2 regions of the Marinococcus salis genome follow, and region 2 is predicted to be linked to the other one. Evidence: riboswitches for the same ligand, from Rfam matches in the RefSeq annotation. Region 2 holds a riboswitch; the other holds the start of a gene.

Region 1 (15,811 bases), on a different contig from region 2:
TATCGCCGTCTGTTTCAATGGTGAGCCCTGTTTTAAAATCGTTAACTGAAACCATAAACGTTCCTCCACTCTTCAATTGATCGATTATTACTATATCACAGCTGCCCGGTTTTTTATATGCAATCCCGGTTAATTGCCGACGATCGTGAGCTCTTTTGCAGAGTAGCTAAGCTTCCGGCTGCCGGTTTCGGTGATAAGAACGTCGTCTTCTATACGAACTCCTCCAAGCTCCGGCACGTATATCCCCGGTTCAATAGTAATTACCATGCCCGGTTCGAGCTCTACATCGCTTTTCGGAGAAACGCCGGGCTGTTCGTGCACTTCCATCCCAAGGCCGTGGCCGAGACTGTGGCCGAAGCGTTCACCGAACCCTTCTTTATTAATGTGATCTCTTGCAATGGCATCTGCTTCTTTCCCGGTCATGCCCGGCCCCACCTGCTCTACAGCTTTCATCTGGGCTTCGTAAACCGTCTGGTATATTTTTTTCATATCATCATTTGGTTCACCGACAGCGAGCGTTCTCGTGATATCCGAGCAGTACCCGTCCACGTAGGCCCCAAAATCAAGTGTCACAAGCTCCCCGTCCTCTATCACCTTATCGGAAGCGATACCATGGGGAAGGGCTCCTCTCCATCCGGAAGCAACGATAATATCAAAGGAAGAGCCCGCTGCACCGTTTTTTCTCATATAAAACTCCAGTTCGTTACTTACATCAAGCTCGGTCATATTCGGTGCAATGATCGATTTGATATGTTCAAACGCATCTTCAGCGATATTGACCGCTGTCTGCAGTTTTTCGACTTCCTCCTTTGATTTGTAGGCACGCTGCTTTTCTACGATTCCTGAAACCGGGGAAAGCGATCCGCTTAGTTTTTCTCTCATATCTTCAAACTGCGCATAGGTTACATGCTGCTTTTCAAACCCAACAGAGCTTACGTCCTCGCTTTGGGCAATTTCTTCGACCGTATCCCAGGCTGAGCCCTTCTGTTCGATAACATCGAAATCGAGCGCTTCATCGTTAGCCTGCTCTACGTAACGAAAATCTGTAATTAGGTGAGCCGATTTTTTTGTAATAATCAGCGTACCGGCCGAACCGGTAAAACCACTTACATAGCGTCGATTATAGGGGCTTTGTATAACAAGCGCATCAAGTTTTTTGTGCTCAAGCTCTTCCCGGATACGTGCTGTGATCTCATGCATTACCGACACCTCTTTTTGGATTAACTTTGCTTCCTTGTTTATCGTAACACAACGCGCGGTAAGGAAACAGACTTCGAGAAAGAGGTGGGCTTCTTCTATATATCACGTGTATTCTCATTAGATTATGGGAATGGTATTAATACAGTGAGAGAATGTTTAAAAGTAGCGCTTTCCATATCTTTATTGTAAAATTTAAGTATTAATTCAATTAACGCTTTTATCCACCCCACGCTTTAGGCCTCTGCAGAATCGTTGTCATTTCTCCGCATTGTTTTACAGCATTACTCAGCGGGTATGGAAATAAATCTTCTTATTAATCTGTACAAAGAATAGAAGAACACCTGGGCATTACTCATATATACTATTACATGTATTATGCACTCAGCTTTTTATATAACTACCTCTGGCCGCTGGTAACGCAAAAAATTTTTACGAAATGAGAGGTGTGTTCCATGCAGCAAGCGCTAAAAAACCCTATTGCTACTGTTGTGCTGGGACTTGCCATTTTAGGGGTGGGTTACCGGCTCGTAACAGATCCGCTCGGTCTGCTTCTCTACCTTGTTATTGGTGCAGCTATCGCTGTTGGTTTATATTTCCTTTTCACAAGAGTCATCATGAAGCGCGCGATGATGAACCAATACCAAGCTGGCTCTAATGCTGCCTCCGGTCGTCCCGGATCTGCAAAAGGAAATCAGGCGAAAAATTTTAAACAAGCCCAGAAGCAGCAGAAGAAAAAATCGGCTAAAAGTTCCAGTAAACGGCGTAACGAGGCAAACCTGAAAGTGATTCAGGGAAACAAAAACCGAAAAAAAGACCGGGCGTGACAAACGCCCGGTCTTTTTTTATTCATACGAGCGCTGGATGTCCCTCAGTGCCTGTACCCGCTCGCTGTCGTCTTCAAAATACTGCAGAACGTCTCCAATACGGTCGATGGCATCCCAGCTGAGATGGTGTTCAATTCCTTCTACATCTGCATATATTTTGTCCTCTTCCACCCCGATAATATGTAAAAACTTTTCGAGCAGCTCATGCCTGTAAACCAGTCGTTTACCTATTTTATTTCCTTTTGAAGTCAACACAAGCCCCCGGTACCGTTCGTAAATCAGATATTCCATTTTATCGAGCTTCTGAACCATTTTTGTTACAGAGGAAGGATGTACTTCCAGCGTTTCTGCAATATCTGATACCCTTGCATACCCTTTTGATTCGATCAATTGATAAATCCGCTCTAAATAATCTTCCATACTAGGAGTCGGCATCGGGACCCTCCAATAAATATGATAAAAACTGTTACACAAAAAAATTGGCTTTCTTTATTTTAACGAAACTATTTCTAAAAAACAAACCTTCTTTTTCTTATAATTAACCCTTATTTCTAATTTGCCCTCAGGAAATTTTTTTGTTCGATAATTAATTTCCTCGCATTTGAAGAGCTTTTCTTTTGTTCAACACTGCATTCTTGTACAATATAAAGTATTGAAGGAGGCAGCATTCATGAGCTATGTGATGTATAACGAATCCATTATTCCAAAAGAGGAAGCCGCTATTTCCTTTGACGATCGCGGTTATTATTTTGGCGACGGCATTTATGAAGTGATCCGGGTGTACAACGGAAAATTGTTTCTCCAGGAAGGGCATCTCGAACGGTTTCAGGACAGCGCTTCTAAACTCGATTTGACAGTCCCCTACTCCCCTGACACGATGAAGTCGCTTCTTCGCCGTCTGATTGAGAAAAACGGACTTACTACGGGATATGTCTATTTTCAGCTGACCCGCGGTATTCAGGCCCGGGATCACTTGTACCAGCGCGGAACAGCCCCGGTGTTAACCGGCTTTACGAAAGCTTCCGAAGTGCCATTTGCTAAACAGGCTGACGGCATAAATGTGTACGCCACAGAAGACATCCGCTGGCTTCGCTGTGACATTAAAACCATTAACCTGCTCGGAAACGTGCTTGCCAAACGGGCCGCGGAAGATCACGACTGTGCGGAGGCGCTTCAGCACCGCGGAGAGGTTATTACGGAGGGCTCCTCTACCAATGCCTTTATCGTTAAAGACGAAACGGTCATCACTCATCCGCAGAGCAACTATATTCTTGAAGGTATTACTAAGCGCTACGTCCTTCAGCTGGCAAAGCAGTTGAATATTCCCGTCGAACAACGCCCGTTTACTATCGACGAAGCCATACAGGCTGACGAAATGTTTATGACGAGCACTTCGATTGAGATCGTGCCCGTCCGTTCTATTAAAGGCTCATTTCAAGCCGAGTACGGAAACGATCCAGTAACGAAGGAGCTTCTTGGAGAATTCCGCCGCGAAGTCGAGCTGTTCGAATCCGGGGACACCCAGCCGCTTGTTACCTACAACTAATTGGCCGCAACATCCCTTATATAAACGACCGCCCCGGGGGCGGTCGTTTGTTTTTTAATTGAGGGAGAACATCAGCGCCTGAAATTCCACTCATCGGTCTCGTATCGTTCTGCTGCCAGCGCCTCTACTTCTTTCTCCTGATCCGCAGTTAGCTGATACTCTTCAAGGTCGGCATGCAGACCGTCGGCAAATCCTTCTTTAAAAGCACTCCTCAGATCTTCCAGCGTGAATGGTTTGTCTGTAAGCTCGTTGATCGCGACGGCTTTATTTTTAAAAGCCTGCTGCATTCTTTCCCGAACGCGCTCACTCGGATACTTAAACAAATCAAATAACTTGTCCTCATCCAGGTCCAGAATAATTGATCCGTGCTGCAGGATGACCCCGCGCTGTCTTGTCTGGGCACTTCCGGCAATTTTCCGGTCCTCTACGACCAGCTCATACCATGACGAGGCGTCAAAACAGTTAGCCGAACGGGGATTCTTTAACGAGTCTTCCTCCTCCTTCGTTTTCGGCACGGAAAAATAAGCATCCAGGCCAAGCTTTAAAAACCCCTGCAAAATTCCTTCCGAGAGTACCCGGTAGGCCTCGGTCACCGTTTCCGGCATTTCCGGATGATCTTCTGAAACAATAATGCTGTAGGTCAGCTCCTGATCGTGCAGAACCGCCCGGCCTCCCGTCGGCCGGCGCACAAAACCTACACCGTGCTTTTCCACTGCCTCCATATCAATATCCTTTTTTGCCTTCTGAAAGTAACCGACTGACAGCGTCGGCGGATTCCATCCGTAAAACCTTATCACCGGCGGAATTTGCCCTTCACTGTGCCACTGCAGCAGTTTTTCGTCGAGAGCCATATTATAGGCCGGCGACCGGTTGCCTGAATCTATAAAAAGCCAAGTATCTTTTGCCATTAACGTTCATCTCTCTTTCTCAATTTTTCCACTTCCATTGTAGCAGAGATCACTGCGTTCCATATATAAAAATGACCGCCCATTAATTAGAAATCTGGCAAAGCAACGGGGTTATGCGTTATAATTAATTTGCAATCGACCTGGAAAGAGGTGAAATAATATATATGATATTTGAATGGTTATGGGTAGTGCTCATTGCAGTATTAGTTTTTCTGATTGTACGCCGGTTTGTCGGACCGAAGGACTTAACTGCATTACCACAGGAAGATTTTATCAAAGGCTATCGTAAAGCCCAGCTTATCGATGTGCGTGAGCCGAAAGAATACGATGGCGGCCACATTCTCGGGGCCCGGAATATTCCCGTTTCGCAAATGAAGCAGCGGATGGTTGAAATCCGGGAAGACCAGCCTGTTTATTTATACTGCCAGTCTGGCATGCGTTCAAAGCAAGCCGCAAAGCTGATCAAAAAGCATAAGGGAAACCGGGATATTTACCACCTGAAAGGCGGATTTAAGCGCTGGACAGGCAAAATCAGTAAAAAGAAAAAAAGCGCATAATTAAAGGGACGAGCAGGCGCTGCTCTTCCCTTTTTGTGTTTAATTTTCCTTTTATCGTTATTTCATGGATTTGAGCGAGGTTTCAGTATTATACGTCAGTACCGGTTTTCGTGCTGCCAGCGTCTCATCCAGTCTTCCGACTACGGTAGTATGAGGCGCTTCCTGTACCATTTCCGGGCTCTCCTCTGCCTCCCTGGCAATTTCAATCATGGCATCTGCGAAGGCATCAAGCGTTTCTTTGGCCTCGGTTTCGGTCGGTTCAACCATCATGCACTCTTCGACATTAATCGGAAAATAAATCGTTGGCGGATGATAGCCGTAATCCAGCAGTCGTTTAGCTATATCAAGCGTTCGTACTCCAAGCTGTTTCTGGCGCCTTCCTGATATAACAAATTCGTGCTTGCAGTGACGGCCATACGGAAGGTCAAAATACGGCTCGAGCCGTCTCATTAAATAATTGGCGTTCAGCACTGCATATTCCGAAACTTTTTTGAGTCCCTCTGCACCCATCGTCCGGATATAGGTATAAGCACGTACGTTAATGCCAAAGTTCCCGTAATACGGCTTTACGCGGCCGATGGAATGCGGACGGTCTTTGTCCCAGTAGTACTTATCATTTTCTTTCGTGAGTACCGGCCCGGGCAGATAAGGGATCAGCTCTTTTTTTACGCCCACCGGACCGCTGCCGGGACCGCCGCCTCCATGTGGGCCGGTGAATGTTTTATGGAGATTTAAGTGTACAACGTCAAAGCCCATATCTCCGGGCCTTGTGATGCCCATGATAGCATTGGAGTTGGCTCCGTCGTAATATAAACGCCCGCCAGCCCGGTGAATCGTATCCGCTATTTCCATAATGTCTTCTTCAAACAGCCCAAGCGTGTTTGGATTCGTGAGCATAAGGGCAGCCGTTCTTTCGCCCGTAACTTCTTTTAGATGCTCAAGATCCACCAGGCCCCGGGCGTCCGTCCGGACCGTCACATGATCAAATCCTGCCACTGTTGCTGAAGCAGGGTTCGTTCCGTGCGCAGAGTCGGGGACGATCACTTCGGTGCGTTCCGTTTCACCGTTTGCTTCGTGAAGCGCCCGTATCAGCATCAGGCCGGTCCACTCTCCCTGGGCGCCGGCTGCCGGCTGCAGAGTGACTTCGTCCATGCCGGTTATTTCAGCCAGGGCCTGCTGCAGGTCGTGCATCATTTCGAGATTCCCCTGCACCTGAGTCTCCGGCTGATACGGATGCGTCGCGGCAAATCCAGCCATGCGGGCAGTTTCTTCATTGATCTTCGGATTGTATTTCATTGTGCAGGAGCCGAGAGGATAAAAACCAGAATCCACCCCGTAGTTCCGGTTCGACAGGGCCGTATAGTGGCGTACTAACTGGAGCTCGGACACTTCCGGGAGCGCCGGTTCTTCGTTGCGGATACTAGCCTCCGGCAAAATGTCACTTAGGCTTTGCTCAGGAATATTTGTTTCGGGAAGCGAATACGCTACCCGGCCTGATTTGCTCTGTTCAAAAATTAATGGCTGGTTAGGCTGTTTCATGTACAAGCACCTCCAATTGGTCGGCAAAGGTTTCAAGCTGTTCTCTTGTCCGAAGTTCGGTCACACATACGAGCATCTGGCCTTTTTTATCCGCTGAAACCTCCCCTAAATCATAACCGCCAATGATTCCATGCTGAAATAATTGTTCATTTACCTCCGATGCCGGCCGGCTGAGATTGATGACAAATTCATTAAACGACGGTGATTCGTGGACCACCTGTATTCCTTTTTGCTTTAGCAGCTGCTTTAAAAAGTGAGTACCTTTAATATTTCGTTCTGCTGTTTCCCTCAAACCTTTTTTACCGAGAGCTGTCATCGCTACAGAAGCCGCCAACGCATTCAAAGCCTGGTTCGAGCAAATGTTGGAGGTCGCTTTATCCCGGCGGATGTGCTGCTCTCTTGCCTGGAGGGTCAGTACGTAGCCGCGGCTTCCGTCTTCATCTTCAGTCTGCCCGACAAGCCGTCCGGGAACTTTTCGAATGTGTTTTTTGGTAGTCGCGAAAAAACCACAGTGCGGTCCGCCAAACTGCATCGGGATGCCAAGCGGCTGGGCGTCTCCCGCAACAATATCCGCCCCAAAGTGCCCAGGGGGCGTCAGTATGCCCAGGGACAGAGGATTAGCAGAAACAATCATTAAAGAATTTTCTTTGTCGGCTGCCTGTCTTACAGCCGCTAAATCTTCAATGGTTCCGTAGAAGTTCGGGTATTGTACGATTACTCCTGCGGTATCAGCATCGATCGTCTTTTCAAGCTTATCCAGATCCGTGCGGCCATCTTTTTCAGGAACAATTTTCACTGTAAGGCCGGGGCCTGCCGCATAGGTTTTCAATACATCGAGCGCTTCGGGATGGATGGTTTCTGATACTACAATGGTCCGCCGTTTCCCTCTGTTCTCACTCGCAGCCATCAGCGCTGCTTCAGCAAGCGCTGTTGGCCCGTCATACATTGACGAATTAGCGATATCCATTCCCGTAAGTTCACTGATCATCGTTTGAAATTCAAATATTGCCTGCAGCTCGCCCTGCGAAATTTCAGGCTGGTACGGAGTATACGCCGTATAAAATTCTGAACGCCGTAGCACATGGTCGACGACCGTTGGTATATAATGCTCGTACACCCCTGCTCCGAGATAGGATACACAGTCCTGCACGTTAGCGTTCCTGTCACTAAGGCGTTTCATTTCCTTTAGAAGGTCCGTTTCCCCAAGAGCCTTTGGCAGATCCATTTCTCCGGCAAAGCGAATATTTTCCGGCACATCTTCAAATAATTCATCGATGGCATCCACGCCAATTGTTTTGAGCATTTCTTCTTTATCTTCACCAGTGACTGGCAAATAGCGATAATCCATTTTTGACGCCTCCTCGTATTATTTTTTCCGTTTGTAAAAAGGCACAGCTGCCACTTTCGCCCGCTTGGCTTTTCCACGCACATCCACCGCTACCGCCTGATCCAGGTTGCTCCATTCGGCATTTAAAAGTGCGAGTCCTACGTTTTTTTTGAGCGTCGGGGACTGGGTGCCTGTCGTGATCCATCCTATTTCTGCTCCGTCATCATTTCGTACGCCGTATCCCGGACGGGGTATCGCCTTATCGACCATTTCAATACCGACCAGCTTGCGTTTCAGTCCTGCTTCTTTTTGTTCCTTTAAAGCTTCTTTTCCGATAAAATCATTTTCTTGCTTCAGTTTTACACAAAAGCCGATGCCGGCTTCAAGCGGGGTGATATCTGCACTCAGTTCCTGTCCATACAACGGCAGCTTCGCTTCAAACCTCAGGGTATCCCTTGCGCCAAGTCCACAAGGGACAATGCCTCTGCTTTTTCCAGCTTCCATAATAGTCTCCCAGCAGTAAAGCGCATCCCCGGAGCGGCAGTATAATTCAAATCCGTCCTCACCGGTATAGCCAGTTCTTGATATAAGAACGTTTCCTGTTTCTCCGATAGAAGCACTGGCAGCAAATCGAAAAGGCAGTATTTCTGAAAGAGATGCGTCGGTTACTTTCTGTAGTATCGTTTCCGCCTCCGGGCCCTGCACCGCAATTAATGCTGTCCTTTCTGAGATATCCGTGATGCTTACGTTTTCCGTCCCGTGCCGGCGAAGCCATTCGAGGTCCTTCTCAATATTGGCTGCGTTTAAAACAAGCATGTATTTTTCTTCTTCGAGCTGGTACACGAGCAGGTCGTCAACTGTGCCGCCATTTTCATAGCACATAGCGGTGTACAGCGCTTTGCCGGGCTCCAGGTTTTTTATGTTATTTGTGAGCATGTACTGCAGAAAATCAGCAGCCTCTGGACCCTCTACGATCGCCTCGCCCATATGGGAGACGTCGAACAGGCCGGCTTTTGTACGAACCGCTTCGTGTTCGCTTTTGATGCCCGAAAACTGAACTGCCATTTCCCAACCACCAAAATCGACAGTTTTAGCTCCGTATTTTTCATACACTGAATACAGCGGAGTTCGTTTTAGTTCTGCCAAAGAAATCACCTCGTTTAATTATTTTTTCTGAAAAATCAAAACAGTAAAAAACAAAAAAAGACAGAGCTCCCATGAATTATGGAAGCTCTGTCCTATAACCAGAAAGTTTCTCCTTTCCGCAATGCAGAAAGAGTGTCTTCGTGGGTGGCTTCAAAAGAAGCGCTCTCCAGAGGAGCGTCCAGTAAGAGTCTGTTTGCCTGAGAGATTCACCTGTTACGGTTTGCTCCTTCGGCGCTGCCTGGCAGTCTCTCCCCTTACCATCATCCGCGCATTATATGTACGTTCTTATTTGCTCATATTTTATCATTAATTCATATAAAAACCAATGCTAAAAAAAATGAAACCGAACATTTTCAATAAAACCATATTAATTATTCGTATGTATGTGCAGATCGGTTATTTCTTCCGGGAAAAATATTGTTTATACTAAAGACAGTATACTAATTGGAGGGAAACTATGAACTGGAAAACAGCTACCGCTTGGACCACTGCAGACAAACTGCTATGTTCTGTACGATAATGATAAAAACGCTGTTATTATTGACCCGGCCGGTGATGCCGATAAACTGCTCACCTTTCTCCAGGAAAACGAGCTTCACCCCGTAGCAATTCTGTTAACACACGCCCATTTTGATCATATTGGGGCGCTTGATACTGCTCGGGAAGCATACAATATCCCGGTTTATCTTCACGAACAGGAAAGTGACTGGCTTGAAGACCCTCAGAAAAACGGTTCGAGCCGTATGATGCCAGAGGCTGCATTTACCACGAAGCCTGCCGATCACTTGCTGCAGTCAGAAGGAAGGCTTCAATTTGGCGGTTTTGAATTTCAATGGCTTCACACACCGGGGCATTCCCCGGGAAGTGTTTCCTATTGGCATAAAGAAACTAACACAGTATTTTCTGGTGACGTGTTGTTTTCAGGCGGGGTTGGCCGGACCGATCTCTACGGCGGCGATATGGATACACTGTTAGCCTCCATACACGAGCAGCTGCTTGACCTTCCTGAAAATACGGTTGTAGCCTGCGGCCACGGCCCCTTTACAGATATCGAAACCGAAATGAATTCCAATCCGTTTATTAATGGATTTGGTGCATAATGTGATAAGGACCCCTGTTTTTAAACAGAGGTCCTTTTATAATATATTACAGTGTTTGAAATTATCTTGAGCCCGGCTCCCTGTTTTCATCTGAATACTAAGATGCCCGTTACTCTGCTTCTTCCATCCATTGATATACGTGTTCATGCAGCTCTTGTTCCGTTTCTCCGCCTTCAGCCGGGTGCTCTGCTTCAGCCATCGGTTTTACCGTATATTGGTCTTCAGGGCCCGGAACTACCTGAGTAAAGTCAACGTTTGGGTTCGTTATGTTTATTTTTTCCCCGTCTTTTTCTATATCGAATGTTGCAATGCCGCCTGTATCGGTATAGTCCGTATCCTGCCCGGAATAAAAATTACCAAGCGAATAATAAACCAGCGTCTCATTGCCTTCTTCGCCCTCCACCCATTCCATCGGCTGAAGCACGTGAGGATGGTGGCCAAGAACTACGTCCACTTCCAGATCTGCAAGAAACTGAGCCAGTTCTTTCTGTTCTTCATTGGGGAGTCTTTCGTATTCACTTCCCCAGTGCATATTCACTACCACAACATCCGATTCATCTCTCATCGCTTCAACGTCTTCCTGTATTTGTTCCTTATCAATTTTCTGAACGACATAATCGTGCTCCTCCGGAATCGAAATGCCGTTCAACCCATACGTATAAGATAGAAAACCAATATCAACGTCTTTCACGTTTACGATACGCTTGCGCTCTGCATCCTCTTCGTCTTTATATACCCCTACGTAGTCCATGCCAATCTGCTCATAATGATTAATCGCGTTATTTACAGCTTCCATTCCGCGGTCGAGTGTATGGTTATTGGCCCCGGAAAGCATGTCCACTCCGGCATCCTGAAGATCATCTACAATCGCGTACGGGCTGTTAAAAGAAGGATAAGCTGACAAGCCGAGCTCTTCCCCGCCAGGGATCGATTCCTGGTTCACAATCATATAATCCGGTTCCTTAAGCATGGGCGTAACTGCCTTCAATGCCGGCGTGAAGTCATACTCTCCGTCTTCTTCCATCCTTTTATATACGCGTCCATGCAGCAGCACATCCCCAGCTGCTCCAACCGTGACGCTCTCATCTTCCTGTTTTTGCTCCTGTCTTTCAGTCTCTTTTTGTGTCTCTGAATTTTCGTTTTCCTGCGCTGATTCTTCCCCGGTGCTGCAGCCGCTCAGAACAATAAAACCAACAGTTATGCCTGCATAAAATTTTCGCATGAGTCCCTCTTTTCATTCAAATAGAATTACTAGTCGAAATATACTATAAGTTTACTAATAACTTCATAGAAATTGAAGGGGTTTCATAGCTTTTCATGGCTGCCGGGGAGAAACGTTTTTTCTTCCACGGATAATTAGTATTCCCAAAATACATAATAGCGGTACAATCACCCACCATTCCTGAGTAAGCAACGGATAGGAAAAGTTTTTCGTGGCCACTGGGTATAAAAGCTGGGTGCCATTTCCAAGAAAGTCAATCAGCATAGAGCCCGCCCCCAGCGTAACAAACGCAGCCGCCCAGGCTTTAGGAAATCCTCCACCCAAGGCAGGGCGAACAACTGCAGCGAGCGCCGCAGCAATAAACGGCATTGTTAAAAGCGTATGAAAGATATAGTTGCCAAATAATTTTGGAATATCAGGCACTAGTACTATCGCCCCGAATGCCATGATTTTCAGGCGATCTGAACTGATTAACCACGGGCTTCCGTAAAATATATACATTATCGCTGCACCAGTCAGCAGGTGAAGCAGTGTGCTTGGTACATGTTCAATTAAAATTTCAATCACAGGCGGTCCTTCTTTCTGCTGGAGATGATTGTTTTATTCACGGTTTTTTATTTTCATAAACTTTATCCGGGGTGCTCTAATTCACCAGGTTGGATTATACAGCTGTCAGGGTATGAAAAGAAAAGCACACAATTTATTTTCAGGAGTGATTTATAATGATTTCCGTGGAAAAACCTTCTGCACTCAACCGGGCGAGAAAGAAAAAAGTTGAGGCAATGAAGGCTGAAGGAGACTTTGCCAGCCAGTTGAAAACCATTCTGGTTTTTCAGCACATGGATAAGCACTCAGCTGATAAAATGGACAACAGCTTTCGCCCGAAAAAAGCTATTTTTGCTCTTACCGGGGAAAAAATGTCCTTAAAAGACATAGCTTTTGTCATTAAATTAAAAGGATTTAACGGCCTTTATCGTTTGTTTTCCGCTTATAGTACTGTTTCTCATACAAATGAGTCTGGCGAAGCAGTCGTTATTTTTCAGCGGCGCCGTTAATGGAGACTATATAAAAAAACCAAATCCGTCTTTTATTCTTGCCTAAGCACAGCATACGGCCAATGGTTTGTATAGACAAACCGTTACCTGCTTCCATATACTATTAATAGGTGAATAGACAGAAAAAGCGGGGCCTTTTTGTTTTTCCTGTCGAATTTTAAATTTCTACATATTACAGAGGAGTGGGTAGTTTAACGCAAGCACCGTTTCGAGCGGAACATGCTGGGAATTTCCTTCGTCCGGAGCGACTTAAAAAGCCCGGTAACGGTATTCAGATGGTGAATTAAGCGCCGAAGCACTATGGGCCGTTACTGCAGGAAGCTGAAAAACATACGCCGCTTGAACAACCCGGTTTAAGCCCGCAGTGCGGCTTTGCTTCTACCGAAGAAGGTAATATTTTTACAGAAGAAGAGCAATGGGCGAAAGTACGCCACGTCGTTTCTCTTGCCGAAGACGTCTGGAATTAAGTATTCGGAAAAGAAGCCGGCGCCCCGGCTTCTTTTTTTATCACACCCACGAAGAGTAATGATTTATCTCTTCGCTGCGTTCGAATGCATAAATCTTTTCTGGCATTTATCACGGTCCCAATATTATAATTTCAGTAAGTATAAAAAAGGTGGAAGATAAAATGGTGATGGAAAGAGATATGGAAGCAATCAGGAAGCTGTTGATCGACTTGAAGGAGCAAAAACCCGGCTTCAGCCTGACATCCAAAAACGAAGAAACCGATTATTACATGTATTTGCTCACCGAAGGAGGCCTGATTGAGGCTACCCGCCACAAAACATTAAGCAAGCAGGTAACAAGCTATCACAATATTAAAATCACTTTTGCCGGCCATGATTTCATTGATGTGGCCGAGGATGAGGATATTTGGAACAGAACTCAGGAAAAAGCCATGGAAAAGGGCTGGTCAATGTCCAATATCCCTCTGACCGTTTTGACTGACCTACTTAAAACTACGCTCTACCAGCATTTAAGCAATGACTGACAGGCAGAATTAATCACAACTAATTTCTTATGTTTCAGGTTTTCTCACATAGCTCTCTTTAAGCCCCCTGGTTTATCAGGGGGCTTTTTTCATTTGTATACCCTGGCAAATGCTTTCACCTCCCTTTCTTTGCTTATTTACCTTCCACAATTTTTTAATTCTATTACCCACTGAAAAATTGGTACATTCTTCTTGCTCAATTAAAATCATACTGTTTTTTCGCTATTTTAATTTGTAACATTACGTTCGCGTTATTGGAAATATGACTTAGGAAAATACTTTTTATCTCTTTATTAATAAGGGTTTTTTAATATTACACATAATTTTTCATATATTTCAGAATGCTTAACCTTGTTACGTTTGCATTACATTCGTCCTATTTAACTTGAAAGTTTTTCTGCTTCAAGTTAAATTTACAAACATGCGACAGGCTAATTCACCATACGTATCTCAAAACTTATTTGCTCACATTCATTAACATTAAATACTTACAAATAAAAATTTTTATACTCTCTGAGGAGGAATTTTTTAATTATGATGAAAACTACGAAAGCTTCACATTGGATCGGCGGCGCAGTTCTTGGTACAGCTTTAGCTTTTGCAGCACCAGCGGTAAGTGACGCATCAGACAGTCTGCTTGTTCAGGGCGATTCCAATGATTCCGTATCCGAAGCCCAGTCTGTACTCGACGATAAAGGGTACTACGATTACGAAGTGGACGGAATTTTCGGTTCAATCACTGCAGCTGCTGTTCGTGATTTTCAGGCTGACGAAGGTCTTACGGTCGATGGTATCATCGGGCCAAATACAAAAGCAGCACTTTACGGGGAAAGCTCCAGCAGTTCCAGTGAAAATGAGGCTGTAGAAAGCTCTGAAGCGGACGGCAGCGGCAAGGAAGCAGTAGAATCTGCCTCCACTTCTGAAAGCAGCAGCTCTAAAGACACTTCCGGCGGAGAGTCCATGACAGTTGAAGCTACTGCTTATACAGCTGACTGCGCAGGCTGCAGCGGCATCACTGCTACAGGGGTTAACTTAAATACCAACCGTTATGCAAAAGTAATAGCTGTAGACCCTGATGTTATTCCACTTGGCTCTGAAGTACAAATCGAAGGCATGGGTACTTATACGGCAGCGGATACTGGCGGAGCCATTAACGGGAATCGCATTGACGTTCACGTTCCAAGCAAATCTGAAGCATATTCTTTTGGGCGCCGAAGCGTTGAAGTAACCGTAGTAGACTAATCTACTTATTGGATTTTATAGTGAAATGAAAAGACGCCTTTCCATTTTGATTGGAAAGGCGTCTCTTTTATGATGGCTTTAGTCGTTTACCATTTTGTGTACGGGAGAAATTTACCGTTCAACGTGACTACTACCCGGTCTCCACCTGGATCCTCCTCACGCTCTACGTCCATTTTAAAATCGATGGCGCTCATAATGCCATCACCGAATTCTTCATGAATAATTTCCTTTAATGTGGTGCCGTATACCTGAGTAATCTCATGGAATCGATAAATAAGCGGATCTGTTGGAACGTCTTCGCTTAATGAGCCTTTGTACGGTGGCGTCATCAGTTCATGCTTGATTTCCTCATAAGGAATTTCAAGGTAGTTCAAGAGCGCTTCTGCTTCTTTTTCATCCATCGATGCCTGGCCCTGAATAACAGCAGCCACCCATGTTTTATTGCGACCCACAGCTTCCGCTAGATCCTGATAAGTAGCTCTTTTTCGATTTTTTGCTTCTATCAGCTTGGCGGTGACTTCACTCATATCCATTTATTTTATCTCCTTCCTTGTTTTGTTCTATTTCACCTTAACATGCAGCCATTACCTGAATATATGAATACCGTCATCTTTTTTAATATAAATTAGAAGCAGCAAGCGTTAAATCTAGTTCTAACAGTTCATTTTTCCTCAATACCCCGTTTTATTGTTTCAAAAAGATGCGTCAGGGATATATGTATAGTTACCTGCCCATTTTTATGCTGTTTTTAAAAGTGACTCTACCAGTCTTCAGCAGCAATGAGTTAGACCATTGGGAGCTAATCATAAGCTGAAAAGAAAAAGCCCGAGCGCTGATTCTTTTTAGTTCCAGGCATGCATCGGGTGCTTCTGTGACTAAACCAGATTATTACTATTACCCCATGAAGGAGTGCTTGCAATGTCTTATTCTTCTCCCTATATTGTTACAACGGTTGCTGACGCAAATTATGCGGAGCATACAGCTGTTTCCCTGACTTCCTTGCTTACGAACACAGCGAAGCCGGAAAGTATCGAATTTCACGTTATCGAAACTGGCTGGAGCAGCTACCAAAAGCAAATGCTCGAACAACTCGGAGCTCATTTTAAATCCCGTGTCGTCTTCCATGCGATCGACACAAACAAGTATAAAAACCT
Region 2 (15,811 bases):
GAGCCAGCAAAAGCCATATAGCCGCTTTGTTTGCATACGCATCTACTTCTCCGTTCATGCTGAAATGTACAGGCACTTCTTCTGGAAATGTACTATACATAAAAGCAAAAAAGACTGCCCCTGTTAGAAATAATATAATTCCCGCAGCGTCGAGCCAAGCACAGACCTTCGGCCGTGAAACGCGAGCTTTTTCCGAATGTTGGTTCAACAATTCCATATGGAAATCCACCTCATTTAAATTCCTGTTAATGCCTATTTTAGCAAATATGCCTTTGAAAAACAGTTGAACTATCGCCACCTTTGCTTTTAACAATTAAAGAAAATTATCTATATTTATGTATAAAATAGAAATGCAAAAGCTATTATTAATGAATTTTTGTTTGAAATATTAATAGTTCGGAAAAGATATAAGTATGAGCAATTAATTATTAAGCAGCGGTCTTACTTCAGCATACAGGCGTCTATCGGTGACTGAACCATCAAAGGAGATGATGATATGGCAGAGGAAAACAAGAATAGTAAGCAAGAGAATACCAGTAAGGATAACAAGGGTTATGGCTGGGTGGCCACAGGCAGCCTGATCGGCGGATCTCTTCCGCTGATCACCAAAAAAATTAAAAAAGGCCTGATTCCAGGTGATGAGAAAGGCAAGAAGAAAGACAAAAAGAAAAAGTCTAAAAAACCGCGTTACATTTTAAACAAAAAAAGTACGCCGAAGAAACTGGCGAAGCAGAAAAAGCGCCTGAAGAAAAAAGCAAAAGGCAAGCTGCCGAAAAAGCTGAAGAAGTAATGATATTTCCTCCCGGATCCGGGAGGTTTTTTTATGAAATTTTTGAGCAAAAGATAGTTTCAAATGTGTAATAAGCGTATATAATTAATAATGAAAATACCATTACTTTCGGATAAGGAGGAATGCATGATGGCAGATTTAACACCTAATCGCCGTAATCGTGGGTTTTTCCCGGATCTTTCTCGTGGTTTTGGATTTGGAGATTTGCTGAACGACCGTTTCTTTGAACCTTTTCAGGACATGAATAAGTTTAAACTCGATGTCCGGGATGAGGACAAAGAGTACGTGGTGGAAGCGGAGCTTCCGGGCTTTCACAAGGAAGACATCCGGGTGGAATACGAAGCACCGGTGCTGTCCATCAGCGCTAAACGAGAGGAAAAGCAGGATGTCAGCCATGATGATTATGTCCACAGGGAGCGAAGCTACGGAGAATTCCGGCGGCGGGTGACTCTCGACAACGTCAAAGACGACGAAATACAGGCTTCTTTTGATAACGGGGTACTGAAGCTGCAGCTGCCGAAAGAAGAAAAACGCTCCATCAAGAAAAAACAAATCGATATTCAATAGAAATATTACAATCATAATGTAAAATTTCATTTCCGTGTTTAAATACGTTGAATGCCCTCGTATTACCGCGTTAAATGATTTATTTCAAGAGGAAATGCCCACCTTCATTTCGAAGGCGGTAATCTGATTGTAATATTTTGTGACAAATTTTGGTGTATAAGGCGTCAAATATATGCTTATGAAGTTTTAAAGCAGGCCATTGGGCCTGCTTTTTTTACATAAAAAGAAAGTTTATTAAGAGGAGATTACATCTAAATTAATGCTATTGATATTTTCAAGCCCCAGCGTCATAATCGGTAGCGTTGTGTTTGAGAGAAAGCACATAAGTATTTCGGCAATCAACTACATTAAACAATCAACCTATCCACGCAGTATTGACGTAAAGGTAAGTAATCATATAGGCAAACAGGTCATTGGGCATCGTCATTAAGGCGAAAAAAATATCTTTACCTCGGAGGTTGAATTAATATGATGAAAAAAACATTATTCGGAACAGCAGTTACAGCAGGTGTCGTATTCGGAGCACCACAGGCAGCAGACGCATCTATCAGCGACCACGGCCAAATGGAAAGAGGAGACGTTAACTCTTCTGTAGCAGCACTGCAGGACACGCTGAAAGAAAAAGGCTACTTTAACGGAAACACAGGCTCTACGTTCGGACCAAGAACGGAAAGCGCGGTTAAAGACTTTCAGGCAGACAACGGTATCTCTTCTTCTGCGGGCGACTACTTCGGCGTAGCTGGCCCGGAAACACAGGCAGCACTTGGCGGATCTTCTGATTCTTCCAGTGATTCCAGCGAGGAAGTAGCAGGCGAATCGACCTCTGAGTCCTCCGACAGCAGCAGTGAAGGCGAAACCATGACGATGGAAGCTACGGCGTATACAGCTGATTGTGCAGGCTGCAGCGGTATTACTGCCACTGGCAAAAACTTAAACGAAGATCCTAATGCGAACGTAGTCGCTGTTGACCCGGACGTAATCCCACTCGGTTCCACAGTGAAAATCGAAGGCATGGGTACGTATACAGCAGCTGACACAGGCGGTGCAATTAATGGCGACCGCATGGATGTCCATGTGCCAACCAAATCCGAAGCTTATTCCTTCGGCCGTCAGGACGTTGAAGTAACAGTAGTCGACTAATAATAGGATCAGGCAAAAATCCTCTCCAAAGCTGGAGGGGATTTTTTTATTTCTAAATTCCAATGATGACTGATATTAAAAAGCAGTTAAAACACTTATAATATGAAAGAGGTAAAGTAAGAAATTAATTTTGTTTATAATTATAATTGTTACTCCGGAGGAAAAAAGATGATACATATCGAACAGGCCGGGCCTTCGCACGTTTCCGGCATCATTTCTGTCTGTACGAAAGCTACGTGGGCCACGTACCGGGGGCTCTGCAATGATGATTATCTCGAGCGGGTGTGCCGGGAGTTTTATAATGTTTCCAGAGTGCTCGATGAAGTGAAGCATACAAGCCTCGATTGGGGCGGCTATTTTTCGGCAGTGGAGAACGAAATAGTGATTGGTGCTGCGGGTGGTGGTATGACAAGGGAAAAGGAATCCGAACTGTACGTGCTATATCTGGATCCGGACCGCCGCAATGAAGGGGTCGGCACCATGCTGCTTGAAGCCGTAACCCGGCAGCAGAAGCTCCTCGGGGCCGAGGAACAATGGGTGTCGGTCCAGAAAGGCAACCAGCTCGCGATTCCGTTTTATGATGCAAAAGGCTTTACGTACGAAGGAGAGCGTACCGGATATGCCAATACGGAGGATGAAGATTACATATCGCTCCGGTACAGGCGCCTTATTTAAATAGAAGAAAAACGGCTGCGATTACAGCGGCCGAAGGAGGAAAACAATGCTTATCATGCTTATGGTGCTGGGCTTCGCCGGTGTACTGACAGCGGTCAATTTCATTCCTAACCGCCGGGTGCGGAAAATTTCCATTTACAGCAGCTATACGTTGTTTCTCACAGCGCTCGCTGTGTTGACGCTTGGCTAGCCACGGTCCAAGCGTTTCAGTGTACCGAATGTAACTGTTTTGGTTATAATTAACAGTAGAAATGGAGGAATGACATATGAAAGCACTAGTAACCGGAGCAACAGGCAAATTAGGATCCAAAGTCATGCAGGCGCTGCTGCGGAAGATGCCGGCCGACCAGCTGGCCGTCAGCGTCCGGAACCCGGGTAAGGCAAACAATTTGAAGGAAGCGGGCGTGGACGTGCGCCGCGGCGATTTTGACGACCCGGAAAGCCTGGACGAAGCGTTTGCCGGTGTGGACCGCCTGCTCATTATTTCAACCGACGGGGACAACGACACAAGAATTCGCCAGCACACAAACGCGGTGGAGGCAGCCGCCCGGGCCGGCGTCTCCTTTATTGCCTATACAAGCATTGGCCATGCGGAAAGCAGCACGATGTTTTTGGCTCCACCGCATCGAGCCACTGAAAATGCAATTATTGAAACCGGTATTCCATACGCGTTTTTGCGAAACAACTGGTACCTTGAAAACGAAGTGCCAGGCATTCAGGGAGCCATGAACGATGCGCCGTGGGTTACGGCTGCCGGAAACGGCCGGGTAGGATGGGCGCTGCAGCTCGACTACGCGGAAGCGGCGGCGGCCGCTCTCGCCGGAGAAGGGGAACAGCAGTCGGTATATGAGCTTTCCGGACGGCCGCATACCCAGGATGAACTCGTTGGCGTGCTTGAAGACGTGCTTGGAAAAGAAATTCCGGTGCAGCACGTGGACGACGATGAATATGCGGAAATTATGAAGGAAGCCGGTATGCCGGAGACGGTTGTACCGATGCTCGTAAGCATTCAGCAGGGCATCCGCAGCGGTTCGCTCGATGTCGAAAGCGATGATTTTGAGAAGCTGCTTGGCCGTCCGGCCACGCCGATGCATGACGCGCTCGAGCATCTTGTGCGGACGCTGCCTAGCGATTCTTAATTACCACCACACCTTAAGCCGTACGCTTTTGAAGCGCGGGAGCTGATCGCAGCCTCCCGCGCTTTTTCGTGAAGAGGGAAAACGCCGCACACCCGCCGATGACAATTGCACTGCCGGCTGCCTGCGGCCAGGTCAGTTGCTCCCCAAAAAGCACAAAGGCAAGCAGGGCGGTAAACAGCGGGTTAAAGTTTAAAAACAGCCCGGACGTTGTCGCTCCCAAATGCTGTACGCCGATCCCCCACAGCACCATGCAGACAATCGTAGCGATGATGCTTAGAAACAGCATCGAGCTGATAAACACGGCATCCACCCGGTGGATGGGCACCTGAAAGCCATTAATGGGAAGCAGCAGCAGAACACCGAACAGCCCGGAGTAGCAGACGGACATCATTGGCGAAACGAAGGTGGTCGCCCAGCGGCTGCAGATGGAGTAAAGCCCGAAGACGAGCACCGCCAAAAGCATCCATGCATCGCCGGAGGCAAAAGAAAAGCTTTCAAGGCGTCCTTCTGTCACGACAAGCAATACGCCGGCAGTGGAAATAAGCATGGCGGCAATTTGCGCGCCGCGCAGCCGTTCGTGTAGCAGTATCGCTGAAAACAGGGCAATCGACAGTGTATTCATCGTCGAGATAATGCTTATGTTGGTAGCGTTCGACGAAGCAAGTGCAGCGAACTGCAGAATGTTAAACAGGGCAACGCCTGTGATACCCATCAGAAACAGCGGCAGAAGCGCTTTTTTGCGGGGCAGCAGGCGTTTTTCTGTAACCAGGAGGACAGGCAGGAGGCATAATGCGGCAATCCCGTAGCGCAAAATGGTGAGCGTCACAGGTGACGCGTAAGCGGTAAGGCCTTCGCCGACGATAAAATTGCTTCCCCAGCAGAGGCTCGCAAGCAGCAGTAATCCGGCGTATTTCATGCGTTATTCCTCCCTGTAGTGTTGTTTGGAATAAATGTATCATGTAAAATGAATGGAAGAAATATTATTCTCTATAAATGAATATATTCAAAATGATATTAATTTATTTATGGGAAAACAGAATTTGTTTTTGTTTGTGTGGTTAGAAAAGTGCTGAAAACGAATATTCTTCGGGAGGGAAACGCATGCTTGATGAAGTGGATGTACATATTCTCGATTTATTGCAGACGGAAACAAGGCTCAGCAACCTGGAGCTGTCCCAGCGGGTAAGCCTTTCCGCCCCCGCTACTCATGCACGGGTAAAAAGGCTCGAGCAGGACGGCTACATTGATTCCTATACGGCGATCCTAAACCAGGAAAAGCTGGGGTACGACCTGCTGTGCACGATATTCATGAGCACAAGCATTCACCAGACGCAGCAGATAAACGAGCTCGAGCGCCACTTATCGGCGATGCCGGAGGTCATGGAGTGCTACTGCATGACCGGGGCGTTTGATTATATGCTCAAAACCATCCACCGTGACCGTAAGGAGCTGGAGGCGTTCATCCGGGAGTTAAACCAGCTCGGAGTGTCCCAGCTGCAGACAAGCATTGTTCTTCGGGAAGTGAAAGCTTCTACAGTGCTTCCGCTTCGCAAGTAAATCCGGCAGAAGGCCTTTACCGATTTATTCAAAAACATGCAGGTTTCCGGCCGGCGTTCACCCGTAAAGTGGACGGTATACATGGCGCAGCGTCACGAAGAAATAGAAGCTATTGCTGAAAAATAAGTAAACACGATTCAATCCATCAGCGCAACGGAGGAAGTTCATATGCATACCGAAGATTTTATCAGTATTATGATTCACCAGACCGATTTGAAATTAACCAGCTTTATAAAAGAAGAGCTGCGGGTGTTTAACCTCACCCCCGAGCAGAATCTCATTATGATGCTCCTCTGGGAGGAGGACGGGCGTACGCAGAACGACATCGCCCGGAAGCTGCAGAAGGACAAAACGAATGTGGCCCGGATGGCTTCCCAGCTCGAGAAAAAGCAGTTCGTGCGCCGCGCCGCGGGCACCGAAGACCAGCGGGCGGTGCAGCTGTTTATGACAGACGAAGGCAGGGAGCTGCAGGAAAAGGTGCGTCCGGCAGCGGAGCGGTTCAACGCTGCGGTAACAAAGGGCATCAGCCGAAACGAGCTGACAGCGCTTGAACAGACGCTTGCTAAAATAAATAAAAACGTCTCCGAAAGTCTGCGGGAGGAATAGAAAGGCCGCTGAGTAGATTCTTTGCAGGACAAAAAGATATATGTTGTACTAAAGAAGCAGGACAGATGAAGTAAATATATTTTTTTCAGGAAATAGTTGCTATGCATACTAAATTCAAAAAGGAGTGCTGTTGATGGAACGTAACCAGGACCTGTTTCAACGCCGGATTCGTGATAAGTGGACGGTGCAGTACGAAGAATTCGGTTTTCCCTCCATCCAAAAGGGATGGGTGCTGCCGGTGGACCGGTGGAAAGAATTTGATCCGTTCATTTTAATGGCCGAAGATTGGTTTAAGAAGGGTACTTTTCCCGATCATCCGCACCGGGGATTTCAGACGGTCACCTACGTGGTGGATGGACGGCTCGAGCATATTGATAACGGCGGCGGCCGCGATATTCTCGAGCCCGGTGATGTGCAGTATATGAATGCCGGGTGGGCCGCGAGGCATGCCGAAGACGGGGTGGAAAATGACATTGCCCATACGCTGCAGCTGTGGCTGAACCTTCCCAAAGACAAACGAAACACGGAAACCATTTACCAGAACGTATACGGGGAAGAAGCCCCGACCGTACAAATTGATGGCGGGTATTTAAAAATCTTTTCTGGAAGCATTGCTGGTGAAGAGGGGCCGCTGGACTCCCTTGTGCCCATCACGTTAACCGAAATTAATTTATCGGAGGGCGCTGAATACGTGCATCACCTGCCGGAAAATCACAATGCCTTTATATATACGCTCTCCGGCAGTGCTGACGTTGCAGACGGAACCGTCAATAAGCACGATGTGGCGACGCTCACTTTCGAGGAGGACGGGGATCCGCAAGCCCTGTCTACGCTACGAATTAAATCAAACAAACGACGCACGAGACTGCTCGTGTATTCCGGCGAGCCGATCCGGGAGGAAATTGTGCCCTACGGTCCGTTTGTGATGAGCAGCATGGACGAAATTAAGCAGGCGTACCGGGACTTCCATCAGGGAAAATTCGGACCGCCGGCAGAATAAACTGGCGTAAGCGGCATTTAAAACGAAGGAGATGAAGCAGGATGGACGTGCTGACAGCCATTCATTCACGTCGCAGCAATGGGCTCGTTACAGAAACCGTGGTGCCTGAGGAAGTTATCACGAAAGTACTGGAAGCCGGGACCTGGGCTCCGTCGCATCATAAAACAGAGCCGTGGCGGTATTTCGTCATGACCGGAGACGGCCGCAGGCAGCTGGGAGAAACAATGGCTGCCATTGCCGCGGAAGGGATGACGCCGGCAGAAAGGGAAGAGAAACAGCAGAATCTTGAGAAGCAAAAAGACAAGGCGCTGCGGGCGCCGGTGGTGATCGCCGTGGCGGCCGAGCCTTCAAGGGAAGAGCGGGTAGAGACACTCGAAGAGTACGGAGCAGTCTATGCGTCAATACAAAACATGCTGCTTGCCGCTCATGCGCTTGGCCTGGGGGCGTTCTGGCGCACGGGAGCCCACTGCTATCACCCGAAAATGAATGCCCTGTTCGGGCTCGGTGAACAGGCAAAGGTGCTCGGGCTGATCTACCTCGGCTATCCACTGCGGGACATGAAAGAAGGCAGACGGAGGCCAGTAGAACAGGTGACCACCTGGATTACGGAAAAATAATGGTTCATACAAGAAGCCAGGCAGCGGAATAAGACCGCTCCCTGGCTTTGTTATTTTTCATCATGTTTTTTATTCAGCTGCTGGCGCAGGTTCAAACGCTGCTGCACATACTCCCGCAGAGAAATTTCCTTTTGGATCCACTGCTGTTTTAACGCATTAAGCTGGTTTAAAAGGTGATGTTTATTCATACGTTCCTCCTGCAACAAGGTTTCATGGGTAGCTCTATCCGGTTCCCGTTTGTTTCAAACTTCAAATTACGTGTGAAAATGAATGAAAATGGTGAAAAGAAAACTTTTGTAGTTTGAACATCAAATCCGCCTGGGAATACGGTAAGAAATACAAGCCAATGCGGCGGAAATGTCAGGAATCCATAAGCCTGCAACATAAGCCAAAAAGTACCGGTCAGGGAGACCTGCGTGCTTTTTGGCTTTTATTATAAAATATAAGAAGGTGAAATGGAATGAAAAATTATACTCATATCCTGGCTGCCCTTGATGTGCTCAATAATCCGAGTGTTGATGCCTTTGATGAAGCCTGCCGCGTTGCTGTCAAACACGAAGCCGATTTAACCCTGGCCTATGTGTTTCATTATAATGAATATTCGTCGCTTGGCTGGATGGATCCGATTGGGATCAAACGACTGTACGCAGAGGCCGAGTACCAGCTCGAAGCGTATCGAAAAAACGCCAAAGAAAAAGGTGTATCCAAAGTTAAATCCGTGCTGGACAATGGCGTACCCAAAAAGCGGCTGGTGAACCAGCTGTGTGAAAGGCTTGAACCAGATCTTATCATCGTCGGCCAGTCCGGTGGGAATGCGCTCGAGCAGGTCATGCAGGGGAACACTGTCACGAAGGCAGTGCAAAAGCATGCCCCGTGCGATGTGCACGTGGTCGACCGGGCGATTGCCTCCATTCAGCGGGCTCATGCAACTCCGCTCCAATAATCCAAAAACGCTCCGGAGATTTTGAAAATCAGCCGGAGCGTTTTACGTGCATTTATAAATTATAATGGTTTTTCTCGTCCCATTTTTGTTTAATGATCGGAAGGTCACTAACGGTGGTAATAATGAGTTCCTCATTGCGGAAGGAGTTTAAACTATTAAGCAGTTCGTCCTCCGAACAAAAATAAACGGGTTCCTGGCTGCCAAAGCGTGAACGGATATCAGCAGCCGTGCCTATGTCTACCTGATTTTTGGGGCGTTGAAGTACATATGCAAAATGGTCGATGGAAATGACCTCCTTCGAAAAGACGTATAGCAAGAATAGCACGGCGGCAGGGAAACAAAAAGCAGAATGCTCACAAACGGCGGAAAAGGACAATAATTTCATTTTTAACAACTGGAGGCGTCACCTGCTGCGGAACTTTGGATTATAGAAACAGAGAACTCCTAATACGAAGGCGGAGAAAGCGATGGCCCAATACATAAATATAATGCTGATGAGAGTGAGAGTACCGAACCAGATTTGAAAAAAGCGGCGTTCGTTCATAGCTGCACCTCATTTGGTTGAATGATATCGTTTTAGGGATTAAAAAGTACAGGGACGCTGATACAGCCGTTCGGCGGCTTCTCTGCCTGTTTTGGTCTGGGCGAGTCCTCCCTCGGCGGTTTCTTTCAGGCTGCCGGGCATGTCCCTGCCGATGGTATGCATCGTCTGGATCACTTCGTCACAGGGAATGCGGCTGGTAATGCCGGCTAATGCCATATCAGCTGCTGAAAAGGCTATGGAGGTGCCGATCACGTTTCTTTTTACGCACGGCACCTCGACAAGCCCGGCAACCGGGTCGCACACGAGGCCGAGCAGTGACTTCATTGCCATGGCCGTCGCGTGGGAAACCTGCTCCGGTGACCCCTGCTGCAGTTCTGTAATCGTTCCCGCCGCCATAGCCGTCGCTGACCCGATTTCCGCCTGGCAGCCGCCGGCCGCTCCGGAAATGAAGGCATGGTTCGCAAAAACGTAGCCGATGGCGCTCGCTGCGAACAGTCCCATTGTCAGTTTCTCATCGTCCATGCCGCGGTTGTCCTGAAGAGAGACCATCACTCCAGGCAGAATGCCTGCAGAGCCTGCCGTAGGAGTTGCTACAATAAGGCCCATTTTGGCATTGCTTTCCGACGTTGCCATTGCGGCTTCCATCGCCGTGCTGATAACTGGTCCTGATAGTGGGGCGGTATGCTGGTTATACTGATGCATGCGGTAGGCATCGCCTCCTGAGAGCCTGCTTTCCGTTTCCGCGAGGTCACCCAGCCCCTCCCGGACGGCCTGCTTCATTACCTGCAGCCGTTCCTGCATGCGCCCGAAAATCTGTCCGCGGGACGAACCGGAGCGATCCACTTCACGGCGGAGCATCCACTCACCGATACTAATGTCCTGGGCCATACATTCCTGCACAATACTTTCAATCGTGTCTTTCATCTAGATGGAGCCTCCTTTTTGATCCGGGCGGCGATGGATAAAATCTCCGAGCCTGTGCCCAAATTAATGCTGGTATGATATCCGTTAATTTCATAAATATAGGCTACACCGCCGCCAATGGATGCGCCGGTGACATGGACCGTCTCTGTGGCGGAAGCGGCCTGTAAATAAACAGTATTGGGGTGGCAGCCGCCGGGGGTGTTCGTGCAGAACCGGAAGTCGTAACGGAGGCTGCTGTCCTTTGCCAGAGCGTAGGCATTACGGACATTGGTATCGTGTGCGGACAACCCGAGCAGGCCGCCGAGGACAGCTTTATCCGAGCCGTGGCCCTGATAGGTGGAGGCGAGAGAGCCGTAGAACGTGATTGTCACGTCAGTGACGTCTCCCAGCCAGTCATGCACGAATTTTCCAATCGATACCACCCCGGCAGTATGGGAGCTCGAAGGACCGACCATCACCGGGCCGATAATGTCAAAGCAGCTGTCAAACTCCATAGCAATTCCTCCATATTCAAAATTGAAAGCGATTACAAAAAAGAAAAAAAGACAGAGAAGCGGCCTGGGGCGCCGTTTCTCTGTCTGTGAGCCTGAAAGATTTCATTCTTAAAAAAGAATTTTCTTCTTCGGCAGGTACGTATACCTTCTCCAGAGGTGCATCCTGTACTGGTCCTGGTACCTGAGAGTTTTTCCTTTCCGGCTGTTGGAGAGGATTGCTCCTTCGGTGCTGTAAAATACGTTTACAGACTCTCCCAATACATTCATCTGCGAAACCAATATTTGTGTTAATTTCAGTTTAAACATCCCTGCTGGAAAAGTAAACCTATTTTTGACAGCCGGATCTTAGCAATATACTGGAGAGAATCGGTGTAGAAAGGACTAAAGCAGGCGTACAGCTGTATTTAAGCCGTGAGTCAAAAAAATATAGTGCGGGCTTTTCTTTTAGGCCGTTATGGTTCATGATTTATTAGGAGAGAGATTTAATCGCCGTACTGTTTGTGAGTTCACGGAGAAAGAAGGAAAGGATTTATGCCTGGGAAAATAAAAGATATATTAATTATGCCGCAGGATTATAATAATCAGTCGCTGAAAAAGGATATGGCTGCGGGATTTACCATCTTTGTTATGATTGTCCCGCAGGGGATGGCCTATGCCGTGCTTGCCGGCCTGCCGACGGTCATGGGGCTGTATGCCTCTCTGCTTCCACTCATTCTTTATGCGCTGTTTGGCACGTCAAAGCATCTGGCCATCGGGCCGGTAGCGATGGCATCCATTCTTGTGTTTTCCGGCGTGTCCCTGTATGCAGAGCCGTCGACGCCGGAATACGTAGGGCTTGTGCTGCTGCTGACGGTAATGGTCGGAGTGGTGCAGGTCTCTCTTGGCCTGTTGAACGCCGCTGCGTTTGTAAAGTTTATTTCCCCGAATGTGATCAGCGGGTTCACGTCGGCAGTGGCGATTGCAATCGGCATGAGCCAGCTTGGCCAGTTTATGGGCATCAGCGTAGGCAGCCAGACACAGATTATTCCGCTGCTGCGGGATGTGATCGTGCATCTGCCGCAGATACATATCCCGACCCTGCTTGTAGGAATAGCCAGTCTTCTAGTGCTGATCGGGGGCCGGAAAGCAAAACGGAATTTACCGGTTTCCCTCATCGTCGTCGTGCTGAGTATTGCGGCGGTGGCGCTTTTCCGGCTCGATAACCAGGGAGTAAGCGTCGTCGGAAGGGTGCCGCAGGGACTCCCGGATTTTACCATTCCGGGCTTTAACCTGGCGGACATACAGGTGCTGGTCCCGACCGCGCTCACCATTGCGCTGATCGCGATGATGGAGACGCTTGCGATTACGAAAACGCTGAGTGATAAAAATGATTCCGGTATTAACCTGAATAAAGAAATCCGGGCGATCGGGTATGCCAATATAGCCGGGCCGTTTTTTTCCTCCTATGCGGTGACCGGCAGCTTTTCAAGAAGTGCGGTCAGCTACCGGTCGGGAGCGGCCTCCCAGGCGGCGATGATTATTACCGCAGCCGGTGTGCTGGTGACGCTTCTCTTTTTCACGTCTTTATTTTACTATCTGCCGTATGCGGTGCTTGCAGCGATTATTCTCGTTTCGGTCAGCGGCCTGATTAATATCCGGTCGTTAAAGGACGCCTTTCGCGTAAAGCCGGAGGACGGCTGGGTGTGGATCGTGACATTTGCTGCGACGCTTCTCGTCGGCATTCAGTGGGGGTTGTTAATCGGGATTGGCTTTTCCATCCTGCTGCTTTTGCGCCATATTTCCCGCCCGAATATTGTCGAAATCGGCTACGAGGAGGACACCCACAGCTATCTGGATCTGCAGCGGTTTCCGCACGCAAAGCGGGTGCCGGGCACGGTGCTCGTGCGGGCGGATACGCGCATTCATTTTTCGAATGTCGGCTATTTCGTGAAAATGGTGGAAAAAACGATTCAGGACCGCCGCAAAACGGAAGGCGGAGGACTGAAGGCCGCGATTGACATGTCCGGGGTGAACGACATTGATACTACGGGCATCGGCGCTCTGGAACAGATTATTGAAATGTTCCGGAGGGACCCAGGCGTGCAGGTATGGTTTGTGGAGCTGAAGGGTCCGGTCCGGGATCTGCTGCTGCGGGCCGGCTGGCAGGAAAAATACCCGGAAACGATTAAATACCAGACCCTCGAGGGCTTTCTGGAGCACGAAAGAAACGTACCGTTTAAGCCTCCCGAGGAGCCGAAGCAGGATTCCTGGGATTATATGATTTAACATGTGTATAGTTATGGATGAGGCTGGCAGGGAAGTCCCCGCCAGCCTGATTTGTGCTTCACCAGGATAAGGGAACTGCCTTTGAAAAACTGCTGTGCCAGGGTGCATAGCTATATACTACGAATTTAAAAAATTCGGAATAACTGTTTAAACCATAAACTACCCGGGTAAAAGTGAATAGATTTCCTAAAGGAGGTAACAGCATTGAGTAAAGACCGCAATAACGAACACGACGAAGAAAAAAACGACGATAAGCAATATAGGAATGAAGACGGTACGCTGACGACGAGACAGGGCCACCCTGTCCGGGACAACCAGAACTCGAAAACCGTCGGCAATCGCGGACCGACGACGCTTGAAAACTACGAGTTCCTGGAAAAAATCAGCCACTTTGACCGTGAACGTGTACCGGAACGGGTAGTTCACGCCCGTGGGGCAGGTGCGCACGGCTACTTTGAAGCGTACGGTTCCTTTGGCGATGAGCCGATTTCCAAATACACACGCGCAAAAATCTTCCAGGAGGAAGGCAAGCGGACACCGGCATTTGTTCGTTTTTCCACCGTGATTCACGGCGGGACCTCCCCGGAAACGCTACGGGACCCGCGCGGATTTGCCGTGAAATTTTACACGGAAGACGGCAACTGGGACCTCGTCGGCAATAACCTGAAGGTGTTTTTCATCCGGGACGCCATCAAATTTCCGGACGTTATTCACGCGTTGAAGCCGGATCCGGTCACGAACGTGCAGGACAGCGAACGGATCTTCGACTTTATGTCGCAGACGCCGGAAGCTATGCACATGCTGACGTTTTTATTCTCCCCGTGGGGCATTCCGGCTAACTACCGGCAGATGCAGGGCTCCGGGGTAAATACGTACAAATGGGTGAACGAAGACGGTGAAGCGGTGCTCGTGAAGTACCACTTTGAACCGATCCAGGGCATCCGCAACCTGACCCAGGAAGAAGCGGACAGCATCCAAAGCAAAAACTTCAACCACGCCACCCAGGATCTGTACGAAGCCATTGAAGAAGGCAACTATCCGGAATGGGAGCTTCGCGTCCAGGTGATGAGCGACGACGATCATCCGGAGCTCGACTTTGACCCGCTTGATGATACGAAGCTGTGGCCGAAGGATCAATTCCCATGGATTCCTGTCGGCAAGCTTGTGCTTGACCGCAATCCGGAGGACTACTTCAACGAAGTGGAACAGGTCGCCTTTGGTACCGGCGTTCTTGTCGACGGCATGGATTTCTCCGATGATAAAATGCTGCAGGGCCGTACGTTCTCGTACTCCGATACGCAGCGGTACCGCGTCGGCGCCAACTATCTGCAGCTGCCGATCAACCAGGCGAAGAAAAAGGTCGCAACCAACCAGCGCGGCGGACAGATGTCGTATAAAGTCGATAACGACGAAGGCCAGAATCCACACGTGAACTACGAGCCTTCCACAATGAATAACCTGAAGGAAGCACAGATGAGCGGCAAGCCTCACACTCCTTATACCGAAGGAGAAGTGAAAAAAGAAGCCATCGACCGCCAGAATCCTTACCAACAAGCGGGAGAAACGTTCCGCAAGTTCAAGGAATGGGAAAAAGATGAATTAATCAAAAACCTCGTGGACAACCTGATTCCATGTAAAACGGAAATTCAGGAAGAAATGATTGCCCACTTTAAGAAGTGTGATGAGGAATACGGCCGCCGTGTTGAAGAAGGGCTGAAAAACAGCACCTCCACAGACGGCGCAGACCAGGATTCCACGCACGGCGGGCCTGCAGGCGCCACGAAAACGGAAGAAGGCGTCCAACAGGCTGAAGAGCATGGGATTCCATCGGATCCTTATTAATTCGAAGACAGCCTGAAACAATAAAAGCTGAAGCTGGAGATCATTCTCCGGCTTCAGCTTTTTAATTGTTTACGATTATTTATGAAAAGTATTTACATGTTCGAAAGCATATTGGAAGCCCTGGCGCGAGGTGCCCGGCAGGCGCCACTCCGGGCTCAGCACTCTGATCTTAATCAACCGCAGCAGGGTTTTTGGATCTTTCTGAAACGCTTCAATATCGAGGTTTCGGTGCAGATCAATGCGAAAGAAATCATCAGGTTTTTTTACATCCTCCTGGAAGGTGATACTGACTTCGGCTAAACGGTTGCGGCAGTGAAGAACAAACTGATACGAGCCAATGCAGCGCTGATTCTGGAAGACACTGCCGGAAAAACTGCCTGTATGGTCATCAGATGGAGGTTCTTCGTGTACAGCAGCCAGATCGAGTCGAAACATGGAAAGCACCCTTTCGTAAATTTAATGGTATTTACTCTTCATTGCTATCGGGGGAACTGTAAAACTTCTTTAGGAGAAAAAGGAGCTCTCATCAAGAAAGCAGTGATTATTGCATAAATCATACGCCGCCCACGGGGCTTTCAACACGGCTGCATCAGAAAGAAACCGGAGCGGTGTGCCGTCCATCGCAAATGGGTGAAGGGAGTGAAATAGTTTGTCGATATTGTTGTACATTTGAGGGCATGCTTCCTGGATGTACGGTGCTAAGCTCCC

The links. Region 2 has a riboswitch for glycine ahead of ACTTK6_RS02965 (serine dehydratase beta chain). Riboswitches for the same ligand answer to the same signal wherever they lie in the genome.
Region 1: linked by a shared signal. The riboswitch ahead of gcvT (glycine cleavage system aminomethyltransferase GcvT) and the one ahead of ACTTK6_RS02965 (serine dehydratase beta chain) in region 2 are both predicted to bind glycine.

What each region holds. Positions count from the first base shown of each region.
Region 1 covers NZ_JBQOJB010000003.1:80,354-96,164, forward strand. Annotated here, with positions in the region: gene efp (elongation factor P) at 1-55, opposite strand, end outside; gene ACTTK6_RS03775 (M24 family metallopeptidase) at 130-1,200, opposite strand; gene ACTTK6_RS03780 (hypothetical protein) at 1,653-2,024, shown strand; gene mntR (transcriptional regulator MntR) at 2,043-2,459, opposite strand; gene dat (D-amino-acid transaminase) at 2,695-3,570, shown strand; gene ACTTK6_RS03795 (lipoate--protein ligase family protein) at 3,642-4,478, opposite strand; gene ACTTK6_RS03800 (rhodanese-like domain-containing protein) at 4,643-5,035, shown strand; gene gcvPB (aminomethyl-transferring glycine dehydrogenase subunit GcvPB) at 5,093-6,574, opposite strand; gene gcvPA (aminomethyl-transferring glycine dehydrogenase subunit GcvPA) at 6,561-7,922, opposite strand; gene gcvT (glycine cleavage system aminomethyltransferase GcvT) at 7,941-9,047, opposite strand; glycine riboswitch at 9,133-9,219, opposite strand; glycine riboswitch at 9,223-9,311, opposite strand; gene ACTTK6_RS03820 (MBL fold metallo-hydrolase) at 9,536-10,147, shown strand; gene ACTTK6_RS03825 (CapA family protein) at 10,257-11,369, opposite strand; gene ACTTK6_RS03830 (metal-dependent hydrolase) at 11,463-11,936, opposite strand; gene ACTTK6_RS03835 (hypothetical protein) at 12,092-12,424, shown strand; partial or broken gene ACTTK6_RS03840 (5-methyltetrahydropteroyltriglutamate--homocysteine S-methyltransferase) at 12,751-12,891, shown strand; gene ACTTK6_RS03845 (DUF2513 domain-containing protein) at 13,053-13,415, shown strand; gene ACTTK6_RS03850 (3D domain-containing protein) at 13,950-14,657, shown strand; gene cynS (cyanase) at 14,744-15,190, opposite strand; gene ACTTK6_RS03860 (glycosyltransferase family 8 protein) at 15,576-15,811, shown strand, end outside.
Region 2 covers NZ_JBQOJB010000002.1:221,823-237,633, reverse strand. Annotated here, with positions in the region: gene ACTTK6_RS03040 (DUF1648 domain-containing protein) at 1-217, opposite strand, end outside; gene ACTTK6_RS03035 (hypothetical protein) at 497-790, shown strand; gene ACTTK6_RS03030 (Hsp20/alpha crystallin family protein) at 920-1,357, shown strand; gene ACTTK6_RS03025 (3D domain-containing protein) at 1,826-2,497, shown strand; gene ACTTK6_RS03020 (GNAT family N-acetyltransferase) at 2,666-3,172, shown strand; gene ACTTK6_RS03015 (hypothetical protein) at 3,219-3,362, shown strand; gene ACTTK6_RS03010 (SDR family oxidoreductase) at 3,439-4,311, shown strand; gene ACTTK6_RS03005 (DMT family transporter) at 4,325-5,227, opposite strand; gene ACTTK6_RS03000 (Lrp/AsnC family transcriptional regulator) at 5,413-5,868, shown strand; gene ACTTK6_RS02995 (MarR family winged helix-turn-helix transcriptional regulator) at 6,037-6,474, shown strand; gene ACTTK6_RS02990 (pirin family protein) at 6,608-7,474, shown strand; gene ACTTK6_RS02985 (nitroreductase family protein) at 7,516-8,091, shown strand; gene ACTTK6_RS02980 (hypothetical protein) at 8,142-8,279, opposite strand; gene ACTTK6_RS02975 (universal stress protein) at 8,552-9,034, shown strand; gene sdaAA (L-serine ammonia-lyase, iron-sulfur-dependent, subunit alpha) at 9,618-10,502, opposite strand; gene ACTTK6_RS02965 (serine dehydratase beta chain) at 10,499-10,996, opposite strand; glycine riboswitch at 11,075-11,152, opposite strand; glycine riboswitch at 11,156-11,263, opposite strand; gene ACTTK6_RS02960 (SulP family inorganic anion transporter) at 11,528-13,261, shown strand; gene ACTTK6_RS02955 (catalase) at 13,466-15,103, shown strand; gene ACTTK6_RS02950 (hypothetical protein) at 15,179-15,538, opposite strand; gene ACTTK6_RS02945 (hypothetical protein) at 15,608-15,811, opposite strand, start outside.